4 regions of the Streptomyces sp. NPDC048637 genome follow, and region 2 is predicted to be linked to each of the others. Evidence: riboswitches for the same ligand, from Rfam matches in the RefSeq annotation. Region 2 holds a riboswitch; each other region holds the start of a gene.

What was found. Region 2 has a riboswitch for cyclic di-AMP ahead of AB0C46_RS06975 (NlpC/P60 family protein). Riboswitches for the same ligand answer to the same signal wherever they lie in the genome.
Positions count from the first base shown of each region.
Region 1: another riboswitch for cyclic di-AMP. It lies ahead of AB0C46_RS18875 (M23 family metallopeptidase); the one in region 2 lies ahead of AB0C46_RS06975 (NlpC/P60 family protein).
Region 3: another riboswitch for cyclic di-AMP. It lies ahead of AB0C46_RS33320 (M23 family metallopeptidase); the one in region 2 lies ahead of AB0C46_RS06975 (NlpC/P60 family protein).
Region 4: another riboswitch for cyclic di-AMP. It lies ahead of AB0C46_RS34035 (transglycosylase family protein); the one in region 2 lies ahead of AB0C46_RS06975 (NlpC/P60 family protein).

Region 1 is NZ_JBEZHQ010000013.1:118,836-125,800, reverse strand. Features, by position in the region: gene AB0C46_RS18890 (GNAT family N-acetyltransferase) at 1-1,388, opposite strand, end outside; gene AB0C46_RS18885 (HPr family phosphocarrier protein) at 1,600-1,881, shown strand; gene AB0C46_RS18880 (GntR family transcriptional regulator) at 2,255-2,944, opposite strand; gene AB0C46_RS18875 (M23 family metallopeptidase) at 3,206-4,006, opposite strand; cyclic di-AMP (ydaO/yuaA leader) riboswitch at 4,019-4,174, opposite strand; gene AB0C46_RS18870 (pitrilysin family protein) at 4,387-5,769, opposite strand; gene AB0C46_RS18865 (pitrilysin family protein) at 5,808-6,965, opposite strand, start outside.
Region 2 is NZ_JBEZHQ010000003.1:390,920-397,884, reverse strand. Features, by position in the region: gene AB0C46_RS07005 (hypothetical protein) at 166-375, opposite strand; gene AB0C46_RS07000 (hypothetical protein) at 1,100-1,621, shown strand; gene AB0C46_RS06995 (hypothetical protein) at 1,711-1,968, shown strand; gene AB0C46_RS06990 (hypothetical protein) at 2,307-2,576, opposite strand; gene AB0C46_RS06985 (ATP-dependent Clp protease proteolytic subunit) at 2,759-3,394, shown strand; gene AB0C46_RS06980 (hypothetical protein) at 3,401-3,709, shown strand; cyclic di-AMP (ydaO/yuaA leader) riboswitch at 3,987-4,185, shown strand; gene AB0C46_RS06975 (NlpC/P60 family protein) at 4,190-4,666, shown strand; gene AB0C46_RS06970 (LysE family translocator) at 4,767-5,426, opposite strand; gene AB0C46_RS06965 (LysR family transcriptional regulator) at 5,500-6,417, shown strand; gene AB0C46_RS06960 (ATP-binding protein) at 6,447-6,875, opposite strand.
Region 3 is NZ_JBEZHQ010000039.1:58,921-65,885, reverse strand. Features, by position in the region: gene AB0C46_RS33340 (helix-turn-helix transcriptional regulator) at 1-331, shown strand, start outside; gene AB0C46_RS33335 (DUF397 domain-containing protein) at 331-540, shown strand; gene AB0C46_RS33330 (hypothetical protein) at 618-920, shown strand; gene AB0C46_RS33325 (aldo/keto reductase) at 1,026-1,967, opposite strand; gene AB0C46_RS33320 (M23 family metallopeptidase) at 2,197-3,324, opposite strand; cyclic di-AMP (ydaO/yuaA leader) riboswitch at 3,336-3,490, opposite strand; gene AB0C46_RS33315 (DUF2332 domain-containing protein) at 3,775-4,914, shown strand; gene AB0C46_RS33310 (PP2C family protein-serine/threonine phosphatase) at 4,982-6,064, opposite strand; tRNA gene AB0C46_RS33305 (tRNA-Lys) at 6,549-6,624, opposite strand; gene AB0C46_RS33300 (DEAD/DEAH box helicase) at 6,803-6,965, opposite strand, start outside.
Region 4 is NZ_JBEZHQ010000041.1:62,558-69,522, forward strand. Features, by position in the region: gene AB0C46_RS34025 (septum formation initiator family protein) at 1-328, opposite strand, end outside; gene eno (phosphopyruvate hydratase) at 486-1,772, opposite strand; gene AB0C46_RS34035 (transglycosylase family protein) at 2,111-2,770, opposite strand; cyclic di-AMP (ydaO/yuaA leader) riboswitch at 2,778-2,989, opposite strand; gene AB0C46_RS34040 (transglycosylase family protein) at 3,199-4,326, opposite strand; gene AB0C46_RS34045 (cytochrome P450) at 4,580-5,887, opposite strand; gene AB0C46_RS34050 (LysR family transcriptional regulator) at 5,972-6,847, opposite strand.

The DNA.
Region 1 (6,965 bases), on a different contig from region 2:
GTGCCGTTGTGCCGGGCCCCCTTGGCGACCACCACCGGTTTGACGGCAGCGGTGCGGCGGGCGAGCCGGGCGAACTTGCGGGGGTTGCCGATGGACTCCAGATAGAGGATCACAACATCGGTGTCCGGGTCCTCGTACCAGTACTGGAGCAGGTCGTTGCCGGAGACATCGGCGCGGTTGCCGGCCGAGACGAAGGCGGAGATACCGGCGATACCGCCGTCACCGGGGCCGCGCGCATGCAGTCCGCTGAGCAGGGCGATGCCGATGGCTCCGGACTGGGTGAACAGCCCGATGTGGCCGGCACCGGGCATCTGCGGGGCGAGGGAGGCGTTCAGCCGGACACCGGGAGCGGTGTTGATCAGCCCGAAGGCGTTGGGCCCGATCAGCCGCATGCCGTACGAGCGGGCCTGGCGGAGCAGGGCGCGCTGCCGCTCCCGGCCGTCCGGGCCCGCCTCGGCGTAGCCGGAGGACAGGACCAGCACGCCCTGGACGCCGTGTTCGCCGCAGTCGCGGATCACGTCGGGGACGCGGTCCGCGGGGACGGCGATGACGGCGAGGTCGACCGGGTCGGTGATCTCCCGCAGGGTGCGGACGGCCGGTACGCCTTCGGGGTCCAGCCGCCGCAGGTCCGCGGGGAAGGCGTGGTTGACGGCGTGCACCCGGCCCGTGAAGCCGGAGTCGAGGAGGCTGCGCAGGGCGGTACGGCCGACGCCGCCGGGGGCCCGGCCGGTGCCGATGACGGCGACCGAGCCCGGCGCGAGCAGCCGCTGTACGGAGCGGGCCTCGGCGCGCTGCTCACGGCCGCGCATCACGGCCATGGACTGCTCGGTCGGCTCCAGATCGAACTCGAGACGGACCACGCCATCCTCGAAGGTGCGCTTGTGGGTGTAGCCGGCGTCCGTGAACACCTTGATCATCTTGGAGTTCGCGGGGAGCACCTCGGCGGCGAACCGGCGGATGCCCCGTTCACGGGCGACGGCCGCGATGTGCTCCAGGAGGGCGGAGGCGACTCCGCGGCCCTGGTGGGCGTCCTGGACGAGGAAGGCGACCTCGGCCTGGTCGTCCTCGGGGTTCTTGGCGGGCAGTCCCTGGTCGTTGATCCGGTCGTAGCGGACGGTGGCGATGAACTCGCCGCCGATCGTGGCGGCGAGGCCGACCCGGTCGATGTAGTCGTGGTGGGTGAAACGGTGCACATCGCGGTCGGACAGCCGCGGGTAGGGCGCGAAGAAGCGGTAGTACTTCGACTCGTCCGAGACCTGCTCGTAGAAGGAGACCAACCGCTCGGCGTCATCGGGGGTGATGGGGCGGATCCGCGCCGTGCCGCCGTCGCGCAGCACCACGTCTGCTTCCCAGTGGGTCGGGTACGCGTGCTCCGGCGGCGTCTGCATGCGGACAGCGTACGACCGGCCACCGACAACCGACCCGGCGCGCGTACGCTCGGGATGCGGGGCAGGCTGGGACGCCGTAGGACGTATGGGCCTTGCCGGGCCTCCCCCTGGGCCCCACGGCCGCACAGGCCAGTACGAAGGACTGGCGGACCACACCCGGCAGCGTGAGAGACTGGTCTAGACAACTGTCACGACTTTGAAGGGCAACACCATGGCAGAGCGCCGCGTCAATGTCGGTTGGGCCGAGGGCCTGCACGCCCGCCCCGCGTCGATCTTCGTCCGTGCGGCCACCGCCTCCGGCGTCCCGATGACAATCGCCAAGGCTGATGGCAACCCCGTCAACGCGGCCTCCATGCTCGCGGTCCTCGGTCTGGGCGCCCAGGGCGGCGAGGAGATCGTGCTGGCCTCCGAGGCCGAGGGCGCCGAGGCAGCCCTCGACCGTCTGGCCAAGCTCGTCGCCGAGGGTCTCGAGGAGCTCCCCGAGACCGTCTGAGTCCGCCAGGACCTCTGCTGTATGCGGCGGCCCCGCCGTGGCAACCGGACCGGTTTTCACGGCGGGGCCGTTTCGCTGGGCCGGCATCCGGGACGCCGGGGCGCTCGTCCGCCATGCCCGACGGCCTGCGCGGCGGGCACGCCGGATACGCCGCACGCCGGATACGCCGGATACGCCGGTGTGCATTATGCGGGACGGGGACGCGGAATTTCCTGGGACCGCCATCGGGGATCCGTAAGGAAAAGCGCACACCATTAACCGCACCTGGTGCGGTAAAAATCAGGCAGGCACGCCAATTCAGACGCGGACCGAATAGCGCGCGACCATGCGCCGCGGCAGCCTATTCCGCACTTCTTTGTATACGGGGCGATTGTTAAGGGCGGAGGCGTGCCGTGTTGACGGGCCGTTTCGGATCCCTCACCTCGGCATTGGCGGGGAGCCGCAGCCGGTAGACCGGAAGCGAGCGCTCGACATGAGTTGCCATCAGGGCGCGCGCCCGTTCGGCGTCCCCCCGGGCCACCGCGTCCAGCACCGCGCCGTGTTCGTCCCAGGACTCACCGGCCCGGGGCGGCAGTTCCACCGTGTACATCCACTCGATCTTGCGCCGCAGCTGGGTCAGCAGCGCCGTCAGACTGGGGCTGCCGACTGCCTGAGCGAGTGTTTCGTGGAACCAGCCGTCCAGTTGGCGCAGATCTGCGGGATTGCCGTGACGGGCCCGCTCGCGGCCGAGCCGCACCAGGCCGCGGAGCACCTTCAGGTGGGCCGGGCTGCGGCGGGCGGCCGCGCGGGCGGCGCCCAGCGGCTCCAACAGGGCGCGGATGTCGAGGAGATCGGCGGCCTCCTGCTCGGTGGGCTCGGCGACACAGGCGCCCGCGTGGTGGCGGGTGGTGACGAAGCCCTCGGACTGCAGGGTGCGCAGCGCTTCACGGACCGGCACCCGGGAGACGCCGTAACGGGCCGCCAGGATCTCCTCGATCAGCCGGCTCCCCGGCGCCAGTGCGCCGGAGACAATGTCGTCGCGAATCGCCGTGCACACCGCATGCGCGGAAATATGGCCTCGCATCTTCCGTGCCTCCGCCGTAATCCCCTGGAAACGCCGCCGGTCGGCGACTTTTCCGTGACTCTATTCGACCGGCACGGCTTTTCCGACGGCCTCGGGTTATTCATGGATATTTTTTGGCCGGAAGTCGCGGGCCACCGGCGTATCCGGTGCGTATCGCCCGCACTCCGGATACGCCGAAGCCCCGGCCGTGGGGCCGGGGCTCCGGAAGGACTCGGCGTGTGGCGCAGGCCCCGTACGGGGCGCGGCGCCGACGCGGGGGGATCAGACGTTGACGCCGTGCCCGCGCAGGTACGCGATCGGGTCGATGTCCGAGCCGTAGTCAGCGCCGGTGCGGGCCTCGAAGTGCAGATGCGGGCCGGTGACGTTGCCGGTGGCGCCGGAGAGGCCGATCTGCTGGCCCGGGGTGACCTGCTGGCCGACCGAGACGCCGAGCGACGACAGGTGACCGTACTGGGTGTACGTGCCGTCGTTCATCTTGATCACGATGTTGTTGCCGTACGAGCCGCCCCAGCCGGCCTCGACGACGGTGCCCGAGCCGACCGCGTGGACGCTGGTGCCGGAGGCGGCGTGGAAGTCGATGCCGGTGTGGCTGCCGGAGGACCACAGTCCGCTGGAGGCCTTGTAGGCGGTGGAGACGTAGGAGTCGGCGATGGGGGAGACAAAGGCGTTGAGGCGCTTGCGCTCCGCGTCGCGGGCGGCGCGGACCTTGGCCTCGTGGGCGGCCTTGGCCTTCTTCTTCGCGGCCTCGGCACGCCGCTTCGCCTCGTCGGCCTGCTTCTTGGCGACGGCCTCGGCCTTCGCCTTCGCCGCGGCGGCCTCGGCGTCGGCCTGCTGCGCGTCGGCCTGGGCCTCGACACGGTTGGCGAGCTCGTCCCCCAGCACGACGGCGTGCTGCAGTCCGGTGTCGTGGAGGCGTGCCTCGTCCGTCGCGGCCAGCGCCGGCGAGGCCACGGAGGCGACCACACCGCCGGCCGCGAGGGTGGCTATGCCGGCGACGTTGCGGGTCGTCCGAACGGGACGGCTCGCGCGACGGTGCTTCCCGGTGGCACGGATGAACGCCATGTGCTGGCTTGTCCTTTCCTTCCTTCTCGCCTACCGGGTTAGCTGACGGGTTCGGAGCAGGAAGGTCTCCTACGGGCTCCTCGGAGAGGAGTCCGATTCACCCCAAGGGACATTTGGGTCCCCGGCTCCCCTGGCTTGCGCCGTACGGGGACTCGGCGATGACTGTCCGGTGCCACTGTTGTGGCGGACTTGTGACGAACAGCCGGACCGACGCTAAACGGGGCAACTTTCAATCGGCAAACAGAACCGGTTTTTTGTGCGGGATGCCACAAGAACCGGGGCACCAGCTGCGATAAAACGGACATACGGCGGCTCCCGTGGTGAACGAGCACCACGGGAGCCGCACGGTCGTCATATGACCTTCCGTCACACGGGAGGGGCTAGCCGCTGACGACGGTCACCTCACCGATGCCCAGCGCCTTGACCGGCTCGGCGATCTGTGCGGCATCGCCCACCAGGACCGTCACCAGCCGGTCCACGGGGAAGGCGCTGACCGCCGCCGCGGTGGCCTCGACCGTGCCGGTCTCCGCGAGGCGGGCGTACAACTGCGCCTGGAAGTCGTCCGGGAGCTGCTGCTCCACCTGGTCGGCGAGGGTGCCCGCGACGGCCGCCGCGGTCTCGTACTTCAGCGGCGCGACCCCGACGAGGTTCTGCACGGCGACATCCCGCTCGTCGTCCGTCAGCCCCTCTGCCGCGAGGGTGCGCAGTACCTTCCACAGGTCCTCGAGCGCCGGGACGGTGGAGCCGGTGTCCACCGAGCCGCTGATGGCGAGCAGCGCGGCGCCCGTGGACCCCTCGGGGGAGGTGGGGGCGGTGGACCGGAGCACCTGGCCGAAGGCGCGCACCCCGTAGGTGTAGCCCTTCTCCTCCCGCAGCACTCGGTCCAGACGGGAGGTGAGGGTGCCGCCCAGGCAGTACGTGCCGAGCACCTGTGCGGGCCACACCCGGTCGTGCCGGTCGGCACCGATACGGCCGATGAGCAGCTGCGTCTGGACGGCGCCGGGGCGGTCCACGATCACCACCCGGCCGGTGTCGTCGGCGACGATCGGCGCGGCCTTCAGCGGCTCGGACGTCGAGCCGCTCCAGGCGCCGAGCGTGTCGGCGAGCGCCGTGCCGAGGTCGACGCCGGTGAAGTCACCGACGATGACGGCGGTGGCCGTGGCGGGCCGTACATGGGCGTCGTAGAAGGCGCGGACGGCCGCTGCGTCGATGCGGGCGACGGTGTCCTCGGTGCCCTGGCGGGGCCGCGACATGCGGGCGGTGGCCGGGAACAGTTCCTTCGACAGGGCCATGGCGGCGCGGCGGGCCGGGTTGGCGAGCTCGTGCGGGATCTCGTCGAGACGGTTGCGTACCAGCCGCTCGACCTCGCTCTCCGGGAAGGCGGGCGCCCGGAGCGCGTCGGCGAGCAGGCCGAGCGCACGGGTCAGCCGGGACGCCGGCACTTCGAGGGAGACCCGTACGCCGGGGTGGTCGGCGTGCGCGTCCAGGGTGGCGCCGCAGCGCTCCAGCTCGGCGGCGAACTCCTCCGCGTCATGGGTGTCGGTGCCCTCGGACAGCGCACGCGCCATGATCGTCGCGACGCCGTCCAGACCCTCGGGTTCGGCGTCCAGCGGCGCGACGAGGTTGATCTCGACGGCGACGACCTGCTGGCCGGGGCGGTGGCTGGTCAGGAGCGTGAGCCCGTTGGGCAGTTGGCTGCGCTCGGGGGCCGGGAAGGCCCACGGCCTGGGCGCGCCGCCCTGGGGCTGCGGGTGGAAGTCCATGGTGCTCACGGGGGAATCGGCGTGGGTGGTGGCGTCGCTCACTGGTCCGCCTCCCCTTCCTCGGTGTCGGCGGCGTCGGACGGCTCGGTGGGCTCGTAGACGAGCACCGCGCGGTTGTCAGGGCGCAGCCGGGCCTTGGCGACCGCCTGCACCTCCTCGGGGGTGATGTCCAGGACGCGCTGGACGGCGGACAGCGCGAGCTGCGGGTCGCCGAACAGGACGGCGAAGCGGCACAGTTCGTCGGCGCGGCCGCTGACCGTGGCCAGCCGGTCCAGCCACTCGCGCTCCAGCTGGGCCTGCGCCCGCTCCATCTCCTCCGGGGTCGGCCCCTCGGCGGCGAAACGGGCCAGCTCCTCGTCGACCGCACGCTCGATGTCCGGAACCTCGACCCCGCCGGACGTCTTCACGTCCAGCCAGCCCAGCGAGGGGGCGCCGGCCAGCCGCAGCAGGCCGAAGCCGGCGGCGACGGCGCTGCGGTCGCGGCGCACCAGCCGGTTGTACAGGCGGGAGGACTCGCCGCCGCCCAGGACGGTCAGCGCGAGGTCCGCGGCGTCCACCTCACGGGTGCCGTCGTGCGGCAGGCGGTACGCCGCCATGAGGGCGCGGGAGGGCACGTCCTCCTCGACGACCTCGCGCAGCTCGCCGCCGAGGACGTCGGGCAGGGTGCCGTCCCGGGGCGGCTGCTTGCCGTCGTGCGAGGGGATGGAGCCGAAGTACTTCTCGATCCAGGCCAGCGTCCGCTCGGGGTCGATGTCGCCGACGACCGACAGGACGGCGTTGTTGGGCGCGTAGTACGTACGGAAGAACGCCCGCGCGTCCTCCAGGGAGGCCGCGTCCAGATCGGCCATCGACCCGATGGGCGTGTGGTGGTACGGGTGGCCCTCGGGGTACGCCATGGCCGTCAGCTTCTCGAAGGCCGTGCCGTAGGGGACGTTGTCGTAGCGCTGGCGGCGCTCGTTCTTGACGACGTCGCGCTGGTTCTCCAGGGACTCGTCGTCCAGCGCGGTGAGCAGCGAGCCCATCCGGTCCGCCTCAAGCCAGAGCGCGAGCTCCAGCTCATGGGCGGGCATGGTCTCGAAGTAGTTGGTCCGCTCGAAGCTCGTGGTGCCGTTGAGCGAACCGCCGGCGCCCTGCACCAGCTCGAAGTGGCCGTTGCCCTTCACCTGCGCGGAACCCTGGAACATCAGATGCTCGAA
Region 2 (6,965 bases):
TCTTGGTGCGCTGCAAGGACCCCATCACATATCTATAAGCCCGTTCCCACGCTAGTCACCTGCCGGGTTATGCGCTATTTGGGCGACATACCTCATGGCGTTCCGCTGGACTCTGGCCATCAACGCCGTCGCCCTCACGTGGTGGGGGTGACAGGGATGACGCGATCAGCGGTTGGCCTGGGCCACCAGCTCGCGGTTGGCGGCGTGGGCGGCCCCCAAGTCCTCGTCGCGTTCCGCGAATTCACCGCGTAGGTCGAGAAGCTGCTGTTCCGGCTCGGTGATGCGGCGAGTGAGCGTCTCGACGTCGGCCGAGGACGACGAGCCCGGAGGCTTCCCAAGCCGTCTGTCCCAGGGTCTCGGACAGGAGCCGTTCAAGCCGGGTGATGTGCGCGGACAGTCGCCCGTTGCTGGCCCGTGAGGTTCGCGACGTTGGCCAGCAGCGACTTGCGGCTGACCTGCGTTCGGGCGGTCGTGCCGGGTGGGGGCTTTCGTGCTCCAGCAGTTGGCGGGCCTGAGTCCAGATCTTTTGTCGTGCCGGTCGAACTGGTGCGAGACGAGTTTGTCGACCACGGAGCGGGTGCCTTCTCCGTGACCCGTAATGGTGGATCTGCGAGCTGGACGCAGGACACGATCGGGTCGACGGATTCCTCGAATATCCCGGTCGCTTTGGTCCACGTCTGTCGATAGCGGCTTCCGCGTTCAGGGGCAGGTCTTGGAGCGGATGCTGGAGTACTCGGAGCGCGTGCATGCGCGCGGATAGCTGTTCATGCCGTGACCGTGACACGAAACCCATGGCTTGTCCGACGGGCATTCAGCCGACGCAGGTCAGACCTGCTGCTCAGCCTCCGCCGGCCAGTCTGCGGGCACGGCTCGGGCCAGCCACCGGCCACGCCCCAGCACCGCCGACGGCGCCCCCATCGGCTTGCAGCCCGAGCAGGTGGCACAGGCGGGTCAGGTCCGCGGCCGCGTCGGCTTCCGTGTCCGCCGGCACTGTGAAGACAGCCGCCATGGGATCAGTCTGCCCGCTTCCCGCCCCAGCGGGGCGAATTGTGGCAGAAAGCCCCCGAACAGCGGGTCGCGCGTGGGAACATCCCCGGTCATGAAGCCCACTTTTCCCCTGGCCGCTGTGGCCATCGCTGCCACCCTGTCCGTGGCCGGTTGCTCAAACGGCGACAGCAAGCCGGACGCGGCACCTGCCAAGGGCCACACGGCACCCAAGGCTGCGACGAAGCTCGACGCTGCTACCGCACTGAACGACATCGCCGCCACGGTGACCACCGCCAAAAAGAGCGGCACTGTCACCGCCGCCAACGATCCCAACCATCTCCTCGGGCGGCCGAACCAGTACACCTCGAAGGTCGCTTTCGCCGACAGCCGGGTAGCCGCCTCCAACCGGTCCGGCCACAAGCCTGGAGACATCGAACTCGGCGGCGCCATCGAAGCTTTCGCCAACGCAGCCGACGCCGCAGCGCGAGCCAAGTACATCCAGGCCGTCACCAAGGGGATGCCGGCGCTCAGCGAATACGACTACGTCCACGGCACCGTCGTCATCCGCGTTTCCCGATACCTCACCCCGCAGCAAGCCGGGCAGTACAAGGCGGCGGCCAGCCGGCTTCCGTAGCGGCCGGGCTTGGCGGGGCGTATAGGCACAATGGGATCAGTTCACCCCGCAGTCCCACGCGCCGCGAGGCGCAGGTCATCAATGCGAGGTTGGACAAGGTCGTGTCGACCGAGGTGTATTCGCTGCAGTCCGCGTACACGGACCAGCGCATCACCCAGCTCAGCCAGGACTTGCAGAAGGCTGTCGACGCCCGCGAGGTCCTTGAGCGTGAGTTCGAGCAGTACCAGTTGGCCGAGCGCGACCGGCGGAAACGAGAGCGCCAAGCCCGGCTGTATCAGATGATCGTGCCCGTCTTGATGGGCGTACTCGCAGCGGCTATCTCGGTCTGGGCGGTGGTCGCGAAGTGAACACCGCCCACCGATCGCCTCGCCACCGACCGCGCCTGCCTCAAGCCGAACTGCTTGGGGTAGCCACTGGCGTCCTGATCCTCTTGTTCCTCGTCTGGCTGGCTGTCCAAGTGGTCGGTCTGCATCGCGATCTCGAACCGGCCAACGGGCCCGTGACGCGCTCGCTCGACAGGTGCAGCAGTTGGGTGCGAAGCCGATCGCTGGTCCACCCGGCAGCCGTGGCGAACCAGGCCAGGCAGCCCGCGGCCCCCGAGGGCCAGAGGGCCCAGAAGGCGAACCTGGCTCACCCGGGCCCACCCCCGTTGCACAGCTGCTGGAAGGCGGTGCGAGAAACCAGGCTAAGCGGCCCACCGCACGCACGTTCTCCCTCGCGGGCCGACATCGGCGGCGCAGGCGCCCCAGTCTCCGGCCGATGCCTTCTGCCACTGGACGGCGACCTTGATCTGGGTGCCGAGCATCCGGGCGAGGATCGCGGCAGGCAGCTCGCTCGCGAGGGTGAACAGCGCAGCGGACCGATCCTGCGTGGATCGAATCCCGATGTTGTGGAGGCGCTTGCCGATCTGGCTGTCGGTGACAGGGCGCCCTGGATGACCGCCCGGAACAGCCAAGGGACGTCGTCCGGGGTGCCGACCTCGGCCTTACCGCGGCGAGTCGCAGCAAGCTCGCGGACCAGGCTGGTCAGTGGTGTGGGGAGGACGACTGGCGAGCTGCCGAATGTGATGGTGACGACGCCCCGGTCATTCTCACTGGACGTACATCCTGTACATTTTCTACAGAGAGAGGAGCACTCATGCTGCGACCAACGGCCCGCTATATCCTTCCGGAGTTCACCGAGCGCACGTCCCAGGGGACGCGCACCATGGACCCGTATTCGAAGCTGCTCAGCGAGCGCATCATCTTCCTGGGCACCCCGGTCGACGACGCCTCCGCCAACGATGTGATGGCGCAGCTCATCCACCTCGAACATGCCGCACCCGAGCAGGACATCTCGCTCTACATCAACTCCCCCGGCGGCTCCTTCACGGCGATGACCGCCATCTACGACACGATGCGCTTCGTGTCGTGCGACGTGCAGACCTTCTGCCTGGGGCAGGCCGCCTCCGCCGCCGCGGTACTGCTGGCCGCCGGCACCCCCGGAAAGCGGCTGGCGCTGCCTGGCGCCCGGATCCTGATCCACCAGCCCTCGATCAGTGAGCCCATCCAGGGCCAGGCCACCGATCTGCAGATCCAGGCGGAGGAGCTGCTGCGCACCCGCGACATGCTGGAGCGGATGCTGGCGGAGCACACCGGACAGCCCCGTGAGCGGATCGCCACCGATATCGAGCGCGACAAGATCTTCGACGCCCGAGCCGCCCAGGAGTACGGCCTGATCGACGGACTCACCCATCAGCGCAAGCAGTCCGTCCCCCAACTCGGTGCGCGGTGAGCCCGGATGCTGCCGCCGGAACTGCCGCCGCTGCCCGCCCTGACACGTGCCGAGGGTGAGCTGATCGACCGCTATCTGGAGGTGCTCGACCTGCTGGGCAGGATCAACCCGGCCCGCGGCGGCGGCACCTACACCGGACTGCGGGCCGCCCAGGCGCTGGTGACCAAGGCCGCCGGGCTGCGCGACGCGTTGACGCTGATGCACAACCGGGGCGAGAGCGAGCTGCACCGCGAGACCTTGACCCGGGCATTGCGGGTGCTGGACGGCGAACGCCGGGCCGGACTCGTGACGGTGCCACCGCCCGAGGACATCTGACCCGACACGCGCACGGGGCTGCGCATACGGCGTAGCGTCCGGGCCCGATGTGAGGAGGCGACGAATTGCGCGGGGCGGACACAATTCCTTGGACCCTTGATGTTTCGCCCCTGGTCCGGGGGGTGCGACACCCCGCGCCACGTCACCTGAGGGAACAAAAGTAACCATTCAGGTCAAATGTGACCAATCTCACATACGGCATTTTCAGCTCGGAATTCGGGTGCCGGGTGCGTGACGATCCCTTCGACGGCAAGACCCCGCCACAGCGACGGGGCGGTCCGGACGGGCGCCTAATCCCGCCGCCGTACCGGATGTCCGGTCGACGTTGTGGATCGGCGGGAGCGGAGGACCCGAGCAGGACGGGGTCCCGGCCTGACGGCCGAGGGCTCCTTGGGGTGAAGCCGTACGCACGGCCGGGCATCTTCGCCTGCCCGAACCCGACAGGTCTTCCTTCGCAGGCGGCTGACGAAGGGTCTGCGCATGACTGTGCGCACGCATACGCCGAATCTGCTGGCACGCGCCGGCACCGTCACCGCTCTGACGCTGGTCACCCTGGGCGGGACTACTGTCGCCCCAGGAGAGGCCGGGAACGCCGAAGCCGCCTCCGTGTCCGCCTACGCGCTGCGGATCGCGGCCTCTAAGAGTGGCGCGCCGTACCAGTACGGTGCCCAAGGGCCGTACCGCTTCGACTGTTCGGGGCTGACGCTGTACTCGTTCAAGCGCGCCGGGCGGGCCCTGCCCCGTACCGCCGCCGCACAGTACGTCCGCACCCGGCATATCCCGGCCTCCCTGCGCAGACGCGGTGACCTGGTCTTCTTCCGTTCCGCACGCGGCATTTACCACGTCGGCATCTACGCGGGCCGGGGCCGGATGTGGCATGCCCCCAAGGCCGGGAGCGTGGTGCGGCTGGAGCGGATCTGGAGCCGCACGGTCTCCTACGGACGCGTGGGCGGCTGACCTGGGATCTCGTCTTACGTCTGATCAATTGTCAGTGGGATTGGCCAACTTGGCCGGGTGATGTCGCCACTGAGCGGGCTGCCCGGGGTGCGCCCGTCTGTCAGGCCAGCACGACCTCGACGAGCAGGATGCCGCCCAGCGTGGTGAGCAGCGTTCCGGTGACGGCTTCCAGGGCGCGGGTGACCCGTGGGCGGCGCAGCAGGCCACCCAGGCGGTCGACCAGCAGCGCGACGGCCGGGAACCACACCAGCGCCAGGGCGACGACCATCGTCGCGAGCAGCAGCGTGCGGGGCAGCGCGGGCTCGCCGGCCGGGACGAACTGCGGAAGCAGGCTGAGGAAGAGGACCGGCGCCTTGGGGTTGAGGGCATTGGTCAGGAAGCCCTGGCGCAGGCTCCGCGCGGTGCCCAGGAGGGCAGCCGGGCCGTCGGCCGGTGGGTCGGCCGGGCCGGTCGCGGAATCGGCGTGCGCGCCCCTGCGCCGGACGGCCGCGGTCAGCGCACCGGCACCGAGGTACAACAGATAGACCCCGCCCAGGAGTTGGACAGCGCTGAAGAGCGCGGGCACGGCGACCAGCACCGCCGCGAGCCCGGCCACCGCCAGTGCAGTGTGCACCAGCAGCCCGCCCGCGACTCCGATGGCGGTCGCCACCCCCGCCCGGCGCGAGTCGAGCGCATTGCGCACCACGACGGTGAAATCCGCGCCCGGCATGGTGACCATGCCGGCGGCGACTCCGGTGAAGGCGATCAGCTGTCCGTCCATGAGAGCAGCTTCGCTGGTCAGAGCCTTTAATGGGTATTGGCAATGTTCTTGGAGAGCCTAAAGAGGTTCTTATATGTACGACCCCACGCGGCTGGCCGCTCTGGTAGCAGTGGCGGAGGCCGGTTCGATCACCCGGGCCGCCACCCGGCTGGGCTACACCGCTCCCGCGCTCTCCCAGCAGCTCGCCAAGCTGGAGCGGGAGGCCGGGACGGCGCTGCTGGTGCGCCACCACCGCGGGGCACGGCTGACGGCGGCGGGTGAGCTGCTCGTCGTACGGGCCCGGCGGGTGCTCGACGAGCTGGATCAGGCGCGGCATGAGCTGTCCCGGCTGACGGGGCTGTCCGGCGGCCGGCTGCGGGTCGGCACGTTCATGACCGCCGGGACGCATCTGCTGCCGCCCGCGCTCAGCACCTTCCGGCGGGCGCACCCCGATGTGGAGCTGAGCATCACGGAGTACGTACCTCCGCAGGCCACCGCGGCGGTGGCGCTGGGCGAGGTCGATCTGGCGCTGACGCACGAGTATGTGCCGGGCGAGGCGATGCCGCCGCCGGAGGGGGTGCGTCTCGAACCGCTGCTGACCGAGGAACTGGTGCTGGTCACCGCGCCGGGCCATGCCCTGTCGGCGGGCGCCGGACGGCTGCCGCTCGCCGAGCTGGCCGGTCAGCCGCTGGTCAGCATGGCGCCGGCCAACCCGAACCGGCGTGCGGTGGAGGCGGTGCTGGCGGCGGCCGGGGCGAGTGTGGCGGTGCGCTGTGAGTCGCCGAGCTATGCGGTGGTGTGTGCGCTGGTGAGCGCGGGACTCGGGGTGGCGGTGGTCCCGGAGATGATGGCGGAGGGCTCGGTGACGCCGCTGGGGATCCGCAGCCTGGACCCGCCGGAGCTGCACCGCCGGATCTCGGTGGCCTACCGCCCCGGCGGCGGGAGCCCGGCCGCGGACACTCTGCGTGCCTTGTTGCGCGGGGCCTTCACCCGCCACTCCCCCGCGCCGTAGCCGGCGGGCGGCCGGTGCGGCAGCGGTCTTCAGCGGACGGCGGCCTGCCACGGCACGGTGATCCAGACGGTCTTTCCGCCGGACTCGGTGGGTACGACCGAGAGACGGCCGCCGGCTTCCGCGGCGAGGCAGCGGATGATGACCAGGCCCCGCCCGTTGTCCTGCTGGACGGCGGCGGGCAGCCGGCGCGGCCGGCGGGGATGGCTGTCGGTGATGCCGATCCGCAGCTGTTCGTCGCGGTCCAGTCGCAGCTCGACGGTGAACTCCGGCGACCGGCCGAAGGTGTGCACGACGGCGTTGGTCGCGAGTTCGGAGACGATCAGGCGGAGGGAGTCGGCGAGTTCGGAGTCGGCGGGCAGGCCCCATTCGGCGAGCACGGCCAGGGCGTGTCTGCGGGCGGTGAGGACCGAGGCGGGGGCGCTCGGCAGAGTCAGTGAGGATTCGTGATGGTCTGCCATCGAGGCGCCGTCCCTTTCCCACCGAGGCCCGGCTCCGGTCCGCTGACCAAGGAGCCGGGATGCCGCTCCGGACACCGGTGCGGCCTCGGA
Region 3 (6,965 bases), on a different contig from region 2:
CGTCTTGCGGCATGCCATCGGGAACAGGGATGTGATGCAGGCCCAGTTCGAACGCTTGCTGAAGATGGCGCAGTTGAAGAACGTCACCGTCCAGGTGCTGCCGTTCAACTCAGGTAGCTACCCCGCAACGGGGGCGTACACGATGTTGGGGTTCCCTGAGCAAGAGGACCCGGACATCGTGTATCGCGATGGCCTGACAGATGCTGTCTATCTGGAGCAACCCAGCGACATCGCGCAGTATGCAAAGGCATTCGACAACTTGCGGGCACTGTCCTTGAGTCCGCAACAGTCCAGTGCCCTCATTACCGAAGCGATGCAAGGACTCACCTGATGACTCACACAGCGCCTCTCGTCTGGCACAAGAGCAGCTACAGCAACGGCTCCGGCGGCAACTGCATAGCGACGGCGACGCCCGACGGGTCCACCCTCCTGGTCCGAGACACGAAAGTTCCCGGGGGCCAGATACTCAACTTCACCTGCGAGGCGTGGCAGGAATTCGTCACCTGCGTGCAGCGCCCGGACTGGAGCGTCCGCGCCTAATACAGAGCATCGTGCGGGTCCCACGGACTCTCCACGTAAGGTCGTCGCAGTTGTCCCCTGATGTGGAGGTTTCCGTGATGGCCGGCGTACCGACGAGTGTGATCGCAGCAACCGGCCTGGTAGGCGGCTATGCCACCGCCCGCTGGACCAAGAAGCGGCCGCTCGGTGGGGTGGCGCTCGCTGCGGCCGGGGCCGTGGCGGCCAAGGGGTGGCAGCAGAAGGCGGGGAATGCGACGGCGGCGGCGTTGAGTGGGGCGTACGTGGCCGCGTTTGCCGGGTCGCATCCGTTGGCGAAGAAGATCGGGGCCTGGCCTTCGGTGTTTGCGGTGGCGGGTGGCGTGGCGCTCGCATCGTGGGTGGCAGTGGACCGCCGGAAGTAGAGCGAAAGCAGAGCAGGAGCAGGGGTAGAGCAGGAGCGGAACGCGAAGGAGGGGCGGGGCCTTGGCGGCCCCGCCCCTCCCTCGTCCCTCCCCGTCCTCCGTGGTTCAGGCAGACGCCTCGTTCAGGAGCGCCAGTTCCGCATCCGTCAGGGTCAGTTCGGACACCGCCAGCAGCGCCGGCAGCTGTTCCACCGTGCGGGCGCTGGCGATGGGGGCCACGACGGTGGGCTGGGCGGCGAGCCAGGCGAGGGCGATGGTGGCGGGTTCGGCCTGGTGGGCGGCAGCGACGGTGTCGAGGGCCTGGAGGACGCGGCGGCCGCGGTCGGTGTCCACGTACTTGACGGCGCCCCCGGAGCGAGCGCTGTCGACATGGGTGCCTGGGCGGTACTTGCCGGTCAGGAAGCCGGAGGCGAGGGCGAAGTACGGCACGGCGGCCAGGCCGTGGCGGGCGGCCACCTCGGCGAGTTCGCCCTCGTAGGTGTCGCGGGAGACCAGGTTGTAGTGGGGCTGGAGGGCGACATAGCGGGCCAGGCCCTCGCGGGCGGAGAAGGCCAGGGACTCCTCCAGGCGCTTCGCCGAGATGTTGGACGCGGCGATCTCGCGGACCTTGCCGGCCCGCACGAGGTCGTCGAGGGCGACGAGGAACTCCGGCACCTCGACCGACTCGTCGTCGTAGTGGGTGTAGTAGAGGTCTATGTAGTCCGTGCGCAGACGGGCGAGGGATGCGTCGACCGCGGACTTGATGGTGGCGGGGGACAGGCCCTTGAGGTCCGGGTGGGCGCCGACCTTGGTGGCGATGACGACATCGGAGCGATTGCCGCGGGAGGCCAGCCAGTTGCCGATGACGGTCTCGGATTCGCCGCCCTTGTTACCAGGGATCCACGCCGAGTAGACGTCGGCGGTGTCGATGAAGTTGCCACCGCCCGCCACGTACGCGTCGAGCACGGCGAAGGACTGGGCTTCGTCGGCCGTCCACCCGAAGACGTTGCCCCCGAGGGACAGGGGGGAGACGGAGAGCGAGCCGAGGGGCTTGTGTGTCGCGGTCATATCCAGGGGAGCGTCGGGGGAAGAGGAGTTATTCCTTCCTCTTCCCCCACGGTAACTCCCGTCAGACGCCCACGGGTTGAGCTGCCTGTTCCTGCACCGAGGGCGCCGGCCAGGCGCCGAAGCCGTCGGCCACACGTTGATCCCGTCGGTCACGCGTTGACCCCGTCAGGCACACCTCGCCCCCGTCGATCACACCTCGCCCCCGTCGATCACACGCCGACCCCGCCGGTCACACATTGATCCCATGATCGCGCAGCCACGGCATCGGGTCGACCGGGTCGCCGGCGTCGGGGCGCACCTCCAGGTGGAGGTGGGGGCCGGTGACGTTGCCGGTGGCGCCGACGCGGCCGATGACATCGCCGGTGTTGACCTTGCCGGAGGTCTTCACCATCGAGGACAGGTGGCAGAACCAGAGTTCGGTGCCGTCGTCGAGGGTGAGGACGATGCGGTAGCCGTACGAGCCGGCCCAGCCTGCCTGGGTGATGGTGCCGGAGTGCACCGCTTTGACGGGAGTGCCGGTCGGCGCGGCGAAGTCCTGTCCGGTGTGGTCCGCGGCCCAGCGGTCGCCTGCCTGGCCGAAGCTGGCGGTGAGCGTGTAGGAGGACACGGGAGCGATGAAGCTCTTCGCCAGTTTGGCGAGGCGTTCGGCCTCCGCCTTCTGACGGGCCGCTTCCTCAGCCTTGCGCTTGGCCTCCATCTCGGCCGCCTTCTTGGCTGCAGCGGCCTTTTCGGCCGACTTCTGGTGGGCGGCGGCTTGCGTTGCGGCCTGCTGGACAGCGGCCTGTTCGGCGGCGTCGCGGCTCTCCTGCTCGGCGGCGCCCTGCTGCGCGTCGGCCTGCTGGAGGATGCGGCTGCGCAGCGCCTCACCGGCGCCGGTGCCGTTAGCCGTGTCCGCGCTCGTCTGGGTGGCCCGGGTGAGCGGCCCGGAGGAGGCAGGAGCCGCGTCGCCGACGGGAGCCGAGGCGGCGTCGGCGGCTGCGGAGTCCTCGTCGGATATCAGGTCGCCGATGCCGGGGAGCGACTTGGCGTCCGGCATCTTTTCGGAGAGGTCGTCGGCCATCCCGCCGATGTCGGGCATCGAGATCGGAACCGGCGGACGGTCCTCGGCCGAGGCCATTCCGCTCGCGCCGACCGCCGCGATGACGCCGACACCCAGGACGGTGCCGCTGCGGGCGAGTCCGCCGCCACGCTGCTTGGCCACCCGGTGTTTGCCGCGGACGAAGCGCGTGGATTCGTCGGTGGGATTCCACTCCTCCCACGGTCCGTCGCCGTCGCCGGCACCGGGCCCAGGGAAGGCACCTCGGTCATCGAGCTCGTAAGCCGACGGAGAATCGGGGGCAGGCCTGTTGGACGCCACGGGGGCGCACTCCTTTCCTTCCTTCTCGCCTACCGGGTTAGCTGACGGGTTCGGAGCAGGAAGGTCTCCTACGGGCGCCCGCTGGCGGAGGGCGTCCGATTCACCCCAAGGAAGTGGTTCCCCGGTTCCCTTGGTGCAGTTCGAAGTGCTTGGGGGTGCGTGAAAAGCGCGTGCGGGATTCGGCGTCGGCGCGCGGTGCCGCCTCTTGCGACGGCTGGGACGACCGCGCTGCGTTATCGGACAGTAATAGAGATCGCGACCGAATTCCAAGCCTTCTCTCGAATCCTTATCGGGTCAGCACAACCTGTGGCGGCGCCTTTTCGGCCACCACGCCCACAAACCGGGCGAGTTGACCACCCGGCGCTAAACGATCTCGCGCGGATTGTGCACCAGTCGTTATGCGGAGGGGTGGCCCTCAGTTACGGAGGGTGAGAGCAGTAACGTCGGATCATGGTCGTCAACGTCGGGAACACCGGGAACGCCGGAAGTGCTGCCGGTTACGCGTGGGGAGTGGCGGAGCGGTACCGGGGGTTCTCCTGGCGGGAGGTGCGGGGCCGGTCGGATGCGCACGAGGAGCTGAGCGCGCGGATCAGCCAGGACGCGGAGCTCTGCGATCTGCTGTCGGGGTCGCTGCCCGCCGGCAACAAACAGCAGCCGAACCTCCTGCTCGCCGCCGTCCGCTATCTCGACGGCCCGCACGCCGAAATGGGCCCGCGCGGTGAAGCCGCGTACGGGCGCTGGCGCGAGTGGACGATCCGGCACTGGGACGAGGTACGCGCGGTGATCATGCAGCGCGCCACCCAGACCAATGAACCGGCCCGCTGCGCCACCCTGTTGCCGCTGCTTGCCCGTCTGCCGCAGCCGCTGGCGCTGCTGGAGGTCGGTACGTCCGCGGGGCTGTGTCTGCACCCCGACCGCTATCGCTACCGGTACGTGGGCGAGGGCGGGGACGGCGGCCGGGCGGGCGCCCTCCGGACCGAGGTGGGGGCGCCGGAGAGCCCACTGGTGCTCACCTGCCGTACGGAAGGGACGCCCGGCGAGCTGCCCGCCGAACTGCCCGACCGGCTGCCGCAGATCGTCTGGCGGGCCGGCATCGACCTGGACCCGCTCGACCCGGTGGCCGAACCGGACGATCTGCGCTGGCTGCAGGCGCTCGTATGGCCGGGCGACGGGGAGCGTGCGGCGCGGCTGTCCGCGGCCGTCGAAGCGGTGCGGTCGGCGCCGCGGCCGCGGATGGTGCGCGGCGATCTGATCGACGAGCTGCCCGCGCTCGCCGCCGAGGCACCGCCCGAGGCGACGCTGGTCATCTTCCACAGCTCGGTGCTGGCCTACCTCCCGCCCGCCCGCCGTCAGGAGTTCACACGTCTCGTCCGGTCGCTGCTCGACGGCCGGCCGGGCGGCGGCCACTGGATCTCCGACGAGCACCACTCCGTGCTGCCGTGGATCACCGGCCCCGCACACCGCTCGCCCCGCCCGGACGACGCGCTGCTGCTGACCCTCGCGCTCGACGGACGCCCGGTCGCACTCACCGGCCCGCACGGCCAGAGCCTGCACCGCCTCCCCGGGCCGGCGGACACCCCGGGAACCTGAGCGCGGCCCGATCCCCGTACACAGGGCCTGCCGGGCAACCGCCCACACAGCCCGCATCCATCGGCGTCTACACCCCCATCGGCCGCTGCACCGCCAGCAGGGCCATATCGTCGGCCGGCGCGCCGCCCGTATGGCGTGCGACGTCCTCGACGACGGTGTCCAGGAGGACGTCCGGGCCGGGGAAGCGGCAGCCGCGCAGTTTGCTCGACGGGTTGTAGAAGCGGCCTAGCAGGTCCCGGGCCTCGGTCACCCCGTCGGTGAAGAAGAGCAGCAGGGCCCCGGCCGGGAAGAACGTCTCGTCCGGCCGGTCCGGCCGGCTCACCATCCCGCCCAGCCCGAGCGGCAGCGCCGGCGCCGCGGGAGCCAGCTCGCGCAGACCGCCGTCCGGGGTGAGCAGCAGCGGGGACGGGTGGCCCCGGTTGAGCACCCGCAGGACGGACTGCCCGTCGGCGGGGATCTCGGCCAGTACGGCAGTGGTGAACCCCTCGGTCTGCTCCACCCCCTTGCGCCGCCCGCCCTCCCGCTGCAGCGCCCGCTCCAGCCGGCCCGCCACCGCCCCTAAGGTGCTCTCCTGTTCCGCCGCCTCGCGAAAGGCGCCGATGACGATCACCGCGGTCTCCACCGCCGCCAGCCCCTTGCCCCGGACGTCGGCGACGATCAGCCGTACGCCGTGCGGGGTGTCCTGCACGGCATAGAGGTCGCCGCCGATCCGGGCATCCGCCCGCGCCCCCACATAGCGGGCGGCGATGGCGAGCCCGGCGAGCTGTCCGGGAGGCATGGGCAGTACGGCTCGCTGGGCGGCCTCCGAGACGTCCCGTACGGAGGCCAGGCGGGCGTCGGCCGTCCGGACGACCCGGTTGATGCCGAGGGCCAGCAGGGCGACGACAAGGACCGTGACGATCTCCGTCACCGACTCGCTGTGGTCCTGCCCGGCGCTGCGGTAGGTGACGACCCAGATCTCGCCGAGCAGGGCGGCCAGGGCCGTGAGAGCGGTGCCGCGCAGGGAGGAGAGCGGCGCGGCGACCAGCGGGGCGGCAGAGAAGAAGGGGGCGGCCGTGTAGGCGGCCGGCGTCCCCATGTCGAAGACGACCCCGCCGACGATCAGGATGGCGGGAAGTCGGCGCACCAGCAGTCGGCCGAACCACGACATCCAGGAGCGGCGCTCCCCGCGCGCCCCGTCGCCCTCGGGGGGCGCCTCACCTCGGAGCATCCGCACCGGCCTCTTCCCACTCCCGCCCGTCCGTACGGGCACCGTCGTGCCGGTCGCCTCGACGTCCCCAGGCTTGCCGGTACGGGGCGGCACGGCGACTCGTCGGGGGCCGGACGGGTCACAAGACCGGCCGCGTCACAAGGGGAGGAGGCGGGGGCGGAGGCGAGGGGCGGGCGAAGGCGAAGGCGAAGGCGAAGGCCGCCGGGGAATAACGGGAAAGGACGGGAAAGAAGGGGGAAGAAGGGGAAAGAAACAGTGGCCTCTCCGGGCGCCTCGCGCCGCCCGGTTCGCGCGCCCAAGGCCGTTCCGCTCCACGGCACTTGGACCCCGCCCGGGCCACCGGTCACGCCCGAGGGCCCGGACCGCGTACGGTCCGGGCCCTCGGGCCACTGCACACCGGCCGGACGGTCTCCCCGTCCGCGTCTGGTGGGCCATCAGGGGCTCGAACCCTGAACCAATGGATTAAAAGTCCACTGCTCTGCCAATTGAGCTAATGGCCCGCACCGAGCAGCATAGCCCGAGGAGGTGCCGCAGCCCGAAGCCATTACGGATCAAGCCATCCGGCGGGGTGCCGCGGGGCCGGTCGGCGGGCCCGGCGGGGCCTGCCGTGTGCCGTACAACACGCAGGGCCCGTACGGCACTTGCGTCCGTACGGGCCCTGCGGATCAGCGTCGGTGATCAGCCGTTGCGCTTCCAGCGCGGCTTGTCCTCGCGACGGCCGAAGGAGCCGGTCGGGGCGCCACGGTGGTCGTCACGACGGCCGTACGGGCGGTCGCCACCGGAGCGGTGGCCACCGGCGGGCGGACGGCCGCCGGAACGGTCGTCACGGTTGAACGGACGG
Region 4 (6,965 bases), on a different contig from region 2:
CCGGCATGACGTAGTGCAGATGCCGGCGGGCCTGCTGGCGTACGTACGCCGGGTCCTGCCAGCGGGCCTTCTGCTCGCGCAGCCGGTCCAGGGCGGCGCCGGCCTCCTGGGCCTTGCGGCGCTGGTCGGCGATGTCCGACCGCTGGGAGACGTACTGCCTTATGGGATACGCGAGGGCGACGACCAGGGAACACATCACCAGGGCCAGCAGGGCGGCACGGCCGGTGAGGCGGTTGCGGCGGGGCGGGCGGGCGCGGTAGACGCGGGCGGCGGCCTGCTCGCCGAGCGCCTTGAGTCGGGTCGCGGTCGAGAACCGGTCCGCGGGCACGTCGTCTCCCCTTCACTGACGGACGCCTGACTGCTTCAAGCAGGTACGTCCCCGGCAACGGTACGGGACCGTCGCCGGGGACGTACGGGGTGCCGGGCGATTACCTCGCCCGTTCAGCCCCTGCTGCCGTGTCCGGCCTGGCAGCGGGCCGCCTTCGTCAGCTGCCGTGGCGGAAGCGCGGGAAGGCGGAGCGGCCGGCGTAGACCGCGGCGTCGTCGAGGATCTCCTCGATGCGCAGCAGCTGGTTGTACTTGGCGACGCGCTCGGAGCGGGCCGGGGCGCCGGTCTTGATCTGGCCGCAGTTGGTGGCGACGGCGAGGTCGGCGATGGTGACGTCCTCGGTCTCACCGGAGCGGTGCGACATCATGCACTTGAAGCCGTTGCGCTGGGCCAGCTCGACGGCGTCCAGGGTCTCGGTCAGCGAGCCGATCTGGTTGACCTTCACCAGCAGCGCGTTGGCGGAGCCCTCCTCGATGCCGCGGGCGAGGCGCTCGGGGTTGGTGACGAACAGGTCGTCGCCGACGAGCTGGACCTTGGCGCCGAGCTTGTCGGTGATGACCTTCCAGCCGGCCCAGTCGTCCTCGAACAGCGGGTCCTCGATGGAGACCAGCGGGTAGGCCGCCACGAGCTCCTCGTAGTACTCGGTCATCTCGGCGGCCGAGCGGTCCTTGCCCTCGAACTGGTACTTGCCGTCCTTGTAGAACTCGGAGGCGGCGACGTCCAGCGCCAGCGCGATGTCCTGGCCGGGGGCGTAACCGGCCTGCTTGACGGCCTCCAGGATGAGGTCGAGGGCCTCACGGTTGGAGCCCAGGTTCGGGGCGAAGCCACCCTCGTCACCGAGACCGGTGGACAGGCCGCGCTCCTTCAGGACCTTCTTGAGGGTGTGGTAGACCTCGGCGCCCCAGCGCAGCGCCTCGGAGAAGGACTCCGCGCCGATCGGGGCGATCATGAATTCCTGGATGTCCACGTTGGAGTCGGCGTGCGAGCCGCCGTTCAGGATGTTCATCATCGGGACGGGCAGCACGTGCGCGTTCGGGCCGCCGAGGTAGCGGAACAGCGGAAGGTCGCTGGCCTCGGAGGCGGCGTGCGCGACGGCGAGGGAGACGCCGAGGATGGCGTTGGCGCCGAGCGACCCCTTGTTGTCGGTGGCGTCCAGGTCGAACATCGCCTGGTCGATCAGCCGCTGCTCGGTCGCGTCGTAGCCGACGAGCTCCGGGCCGATCTGCTCGATGACGGCCAGGACGGCCTTCTCCACGCCCTTGCCGAGGTAGCGGTTCGGGTCGCCGTCGCGGAGCTCGATGGCCTCGAAAGCGCCGGTGGAGGCACCGGACGGCACGGCGGCACGGCCGGTGCTGCCGTCGTCGAGGCCGACCTCGACCTCGACCGTGGGATTACCTCGCGAGTCGAGAATTTCGCGGGCTACGACGACGTCGATCGACGGCACGTTGTCTCCTTCGTGGGTGTCTGGAGTCTGCAGCATGAGCCTAACGGCCCCGGGCGCGTCCGCCTGCCCTTGGCCCGCTCCGTGGGACGGAAGGCCCCCGAAAACCTGCCCAAAGGCCTAGTTCGCGGGACGTTTGGCGGATTGTTCGCCGAACGGGAAAAGTCGCGGAACGGCGCCGGTCAGCGGCCTGCCGCCGGCCGGGGAGCCCCGCGTGCGGTCCGCGACACGAGAAGCCCCGCCACGGCGCGCTGGGGGGAAGGGCGCGCCGTGACGGGGCGGTCTCACGGAGGAAGGGGGCCCGCCGCTCGGGCCCGCTGGAGCCCCGGTGAGAGAGCGGCTCAGACGGTGAGCTGCTGACCGGGGATGATCAGGTTCGGGTTGCCGCCGATGACCGACTTGTTGGCCTTGTAGACGGACTTCCAGTCGGTGCCGTGGGCCTTGGCGATCTTGGCGAGGGTGTCGCCCTGCTTGACGGTGTAGTTGCCGTCGCCGGTGGACTTGCGCTCGGCGGACCGCGAGGCACGGTCTTCGGAGGCGGACGGGGCCTTCTTGGCCTCGGGCTTGGCGGACTCCTGCTTCGGCGCGGACTTGGTCTGCGCGGAGGTGTCGACGTCGGCGGCGGGGCCGCCGGCGGTCAGGTTGCCCGCACCGGCGCAGGCCCAGGCGCCCGGGCCCTGGAGGGCGAGGAGCTTCTCGGCGGCGGCTATCTGCTGGGCCTTGGTGGCCTGGTCGGCGCGCGGCGCGTACTTGGTGCCACCGGCGGCGTCCCAGCTGGAGTTGGAGAACTGCAGGCCACCGTAGTAGCCGTTACCGGTGTTGATCGACCAGTTGCCGCCGGACTCGCACTGGGCGACCTTGTCCCAGGTGGCGACGGAGGCGGCGGAGGCGGAAGTGGCGCCCATCAGCGGAACGGCCACGGCGGCACCGGCGACACCGGCGAGGGTGGCGACGCGGACGGCCTTGGAGGGACGACGGTGCTTGCCCTTGAAGATCAGCATGGTTCGTTCGTTTCCTCACCGACGCCTACGAGGTGAGCTGTCGGGTTCGGACTGATGAGTCGCCCGGCCGTGTGCGCATGGCGCACGTGGCTTCACCCCAAGCCGGTTGACCCGCTTTCACGGGTGGGGCCGGCACGTACCTTGGGTCCCCCGCTCCTGCCTTCGGCGCTTGCGCGTCAAGTGCCTTCGATCACCGGCAGGATTCGGCGTGTGATCGAGGGGCCCGCTTTGGCGAGCGATCCTGACGTTAAGCAGTAATCCCCTTGGGGTTCAAACCCCACCATCTGGACCAAGTTGACCGTCTTTGATCACGGGTTGGTTACATATCCGCAGGTGGGGCCCGGTATGCCGGGGATGCGCAGACCGGGACCCACCGAAGTCAACGAGAGCCTTGTCTCACTTTCCCAAAAGAGGGCGAAAGTGGCGAACTACCCTGCGTCTCGCCCGAGATCGAGCTGCTGGCCGGGCTGGATCAGGTCCGCGTCGGAGCCGATGACGCCCTCGTTGCGGTCGTAGAGCGCGTGCCACCCACCGGACAGCCGGTGGGCCGTGGCGATGGCTGACAGGCTGTCACCCGGGCGCACCGTGTAGTCGCCGTCGGCCGCCGGGCCCGTGCGGTGCGCGTCGTCGCCCCGCGAGGCGTGCCGGCCGCCGGCGGACCTGCCGCCGTCACGGTCACCGGCGTCCTCGTCGCCCGCATCGCCGCGGTGCTTGCCCTTGGCAGGCACCTCGCGCGGGGTGCCGGTGCTGTCCGTACGGCTGCCGTCCCCGGACGGGTCCGCGGACGGGTCGTCGGACGGGTCCGTGGAGGGCTCGTCGGACGGGTCGGCGGAGGAGTCGCCGGACGGGTCCGTGGAGGAGTCACCGGACGGGTCGGCGGACTGCGACGGGTCGTCGTCCCGGTCGCCGGGCGTCGCCGGGTCGGACGGCTCCGGGCTCGTGGACGAGTCGCCGGGCCCGGCGGAGTCCGAGGCGTCGGGCGAGGGCGTCGCGTCGGACGGCGGACCGCTCGACTCGTCGCTGGGCTCGTCGCTCGGCTTGTCGTTCCTCCCGGCGGTGTCCCCACCGTCGTGGGCGTCGGACGAACCGGGGGTGTCCCAGGGGTCGAGGGAGCCCTCGGAGTCCGACGGGGCGGGCTCCGGCGTGCTGGTGCTGCCCGGGTCGACCTCCGGGGCCTGGCCGTCGCCGGTCAGCCCCGCGTTCACCGCGCAGCTCGGCCAGGCGTCCGGCCCGCGGTCGCCGAGGATCGACTCGGCCACGGCGATCTGCTGGGAGCGACTGGCGTAGTCGGGCCGTGAGGCGTAGGCGGAGCCGCCGTAGTTGTCCCACATCTCCTGGGTCAGCTGGAGGCCGCCGTAGTAGCCGTTGCCCGACGCCGCGCTCCACACGCCGCCGCTCTCACACTGGGCGACCTTGTCCCAGGTCGCGGTGTCGGCGGCGTGTGCACCGCTCGCACCGAGCAGTGGCAGGGCGATGCCCGCGCCGGTCACGCCTGCCGTGACAAAGATGGCCGGTGCCTGACGGGGGCGACGATGTCGGCCGTTCCCGGAACGCATGCGGATGCCTTTCGCGCGGCGGTTGAGTTATCGACGAGCTCTTCGAGCTGCTCGACGGGGCCTCCGGCCGGCCGACGCACGCGAGCGGCACCGTTACACCGGTCCCCCACATCACCGCTTCGACCGATCGAGTGAAGCCTGTCGATCGTCGGTCGAAAGGTAGCCGGGGTCCCGGGTAGTCACAAGTCGGTGTAGTGCGGATCACGTAAAGGTCACGCGGTTGACTCTGCGTCACATTTGGCCTTGTCGCTGGTCAGGGCCGCTCCGGGGTGAACTCCACCGGAAGTGAACGCAGTCCGCGCATGATGAGCCCGCCGCGCCAGCGCAAATCGTCAGGTTCCGCCGCAAGCCGGATGTCCGGGAGCCGGGTCAGCAGCGTCGCCAGCGCGGACTGTCCTTCGAGCCGGGCGAGCGGCGCACCCAGGCAGTAGTGGATGCCGTGCCCGTATCCCAGATGCTGGTTGTCACGCCGGGTCAGATCGAGCACATCCGGCTCGGCGAAGCGCGCCGGATCGCGGTCGGCGGCGGCCAGCACCACCAGGACCGGGTCCCCCTCGGCGATCCGCTGTCCGCCGAGCGTCAGCTCCTGGGTCGCGAACCGCCAGGTCGCCAGCTCCACGGGGCCGTCGTAGCGGAGCAGTTCCTCAAGGCCGGTGGTGAGCAGCTCGGTGTCGCCCGCCTCGATCGACTTCTGCAGCAGCTCACGCTGGGCGGGGTGGCGCAGCAGCGCATAGGTGCCGTTGCCGATGAGGTTGACGGTGGTCTCGAAGCCCGCGAAGAGCAGGATGAAGGCCATTGCGGCGGCCTCGTTCTCGGTCAGATGCTCACCGTGGTCGGAGGCCCTGATCAGGGCGGAGATCAGATCCTCGTCGTCCTCGGCGGTGTCGCCCAGGGACTCGCGCTTGCGGTGGATCAGCTCGGCGAGATAGCCGCGCATCTTCTTCACGGAGCGGGCGACGCCGCCGCGTGGTCCCCCGCCGTGGCGGATCATCATGCCCGCCCAGTCCCGGAAGTCGTCCTGGTCCTCGCGCGGCACCCCCAGCAGATCGCAGATCGCGTAGATCGGCAGCGGAAAGGCGAACTCGTGGATGAGGTCGGCCTCGCCCTTCGCCGCGAACTGGTCGATGAGGTGGTCGGTCAGCTCCTGGACCCGCGGGGCGAAGGCGGCGACCCGGCGCGGGGTGAACGCCTTCGAGACCAGCCGGCGCAGCCGGGTGTGGTCCGGCGGATCGATGTTGAGCAGATGCGTCATCAGGTTGGCGCTGCGCTCACCCGGGATGCCGACCTTGCCCTTGCCGTGCGCGGCCTCGCTGTGGTGGACCGGGTTCTTGGACAGCCGGGCGTCGGCGAGTGCCTGCCGTGCCTCCGTGTACCGCGTCACCAGCCAGGCCTCGACACCGCTGGGCAGCTCGGTCCGGTGCACCGGCGCATGCTCGCGCAGCCAGGCGTACGCGGGGTACGGGTCGGAGGCGAACTCCCAGGTGAACAGCGCGGGGGCGGGCCCGGCGGCGGGGCAGCCCGCGGGGGCGTCGGCGGCGGTGGTGTGGGGCTTGTCGTGCACCTTCCGACCGTAACCGCTGGGCGCACAACGGCGCGCCCGCGCCCGTCGCCGGGCCGGGCCCCGCGACCCCAGGGGCGTCTCCCCCTACGCCGGATCCACCCCCAGGCCCGTCAGGAACGCCACGGCCGCCGGCGACGGGCCGAGACCGCTCCACACCACCCGCTCGGTCCGCTCGGGCGCCGGCCGCACCCGCACGATGTGCAGCCCGGCCAGCTCGGAGGCGATGGCCTCCGGCACCATGCCCACGCCCAGGCCCGCCCGCACCAGCTTCGCCAGGAACTCGACCGTGGTCACCTCGAACGCCACCTCCGAGGTCAGCCCCGCCGCACGGAACGCGTCATCGCACTGCCGGCGGGCCGCGGACCCCGCCGTGAAGTCGACAAAGGTCTCCCGCGCCATCCGCGACAGCGTGGTCCACTCCCGCCCCGCCAGCGGATGCCCCGGCGGCACGACGGCGACCAGCTCTCCGCGCGCCAGCTCCTTCTCCCGTACGCCGACGGTGCGGGCGCTCGGCACCAGCCCGACGAAGGCGACATCCAGGACGCCCTGCCGCACCTGTTCGAGAAGCTGGTCGCTCATGTCGGTCTGCAGACTGATCCGTACCTGCGGGCACCGCGTACGGAAAGCCCCCAGCTCACGGGCGAGATCCACGGCCGCGACGGTGGAGATCGCACCGACCGCGAGCCGGCCGCGCACCTCCCCGGTCGCCGCCGCCACCTCGGCGCGGGCCCGTTCGGCCGCCTCCAGCGCCTGCCGGGCCACCGGGACGAAGGCCTCGCCGGCGGCGGTCAGCCGGACACTGCGGCTGGTCCGGTCGAAGAGCCGGGCACCGAGCTCCTTCTCCAGCCGGGCGATCTGATGGCTGAGCGCGGACTGCACCACATGGCAGCGCTCGGCGGCCCGGGTGAACCCACCGGTCTCGGCCACCGCGACCACATACCGCATCTGCTGAAGCTCCATGCGCACCCACCCTAACGACCATCGATCTTTATTCGCGATGGATGCGATGACAACGATGTGTTGGACTCATTGATCGCCCGGCCCCACGCTGGGACGTGCCCGCCGCCGCGGTGGCCGT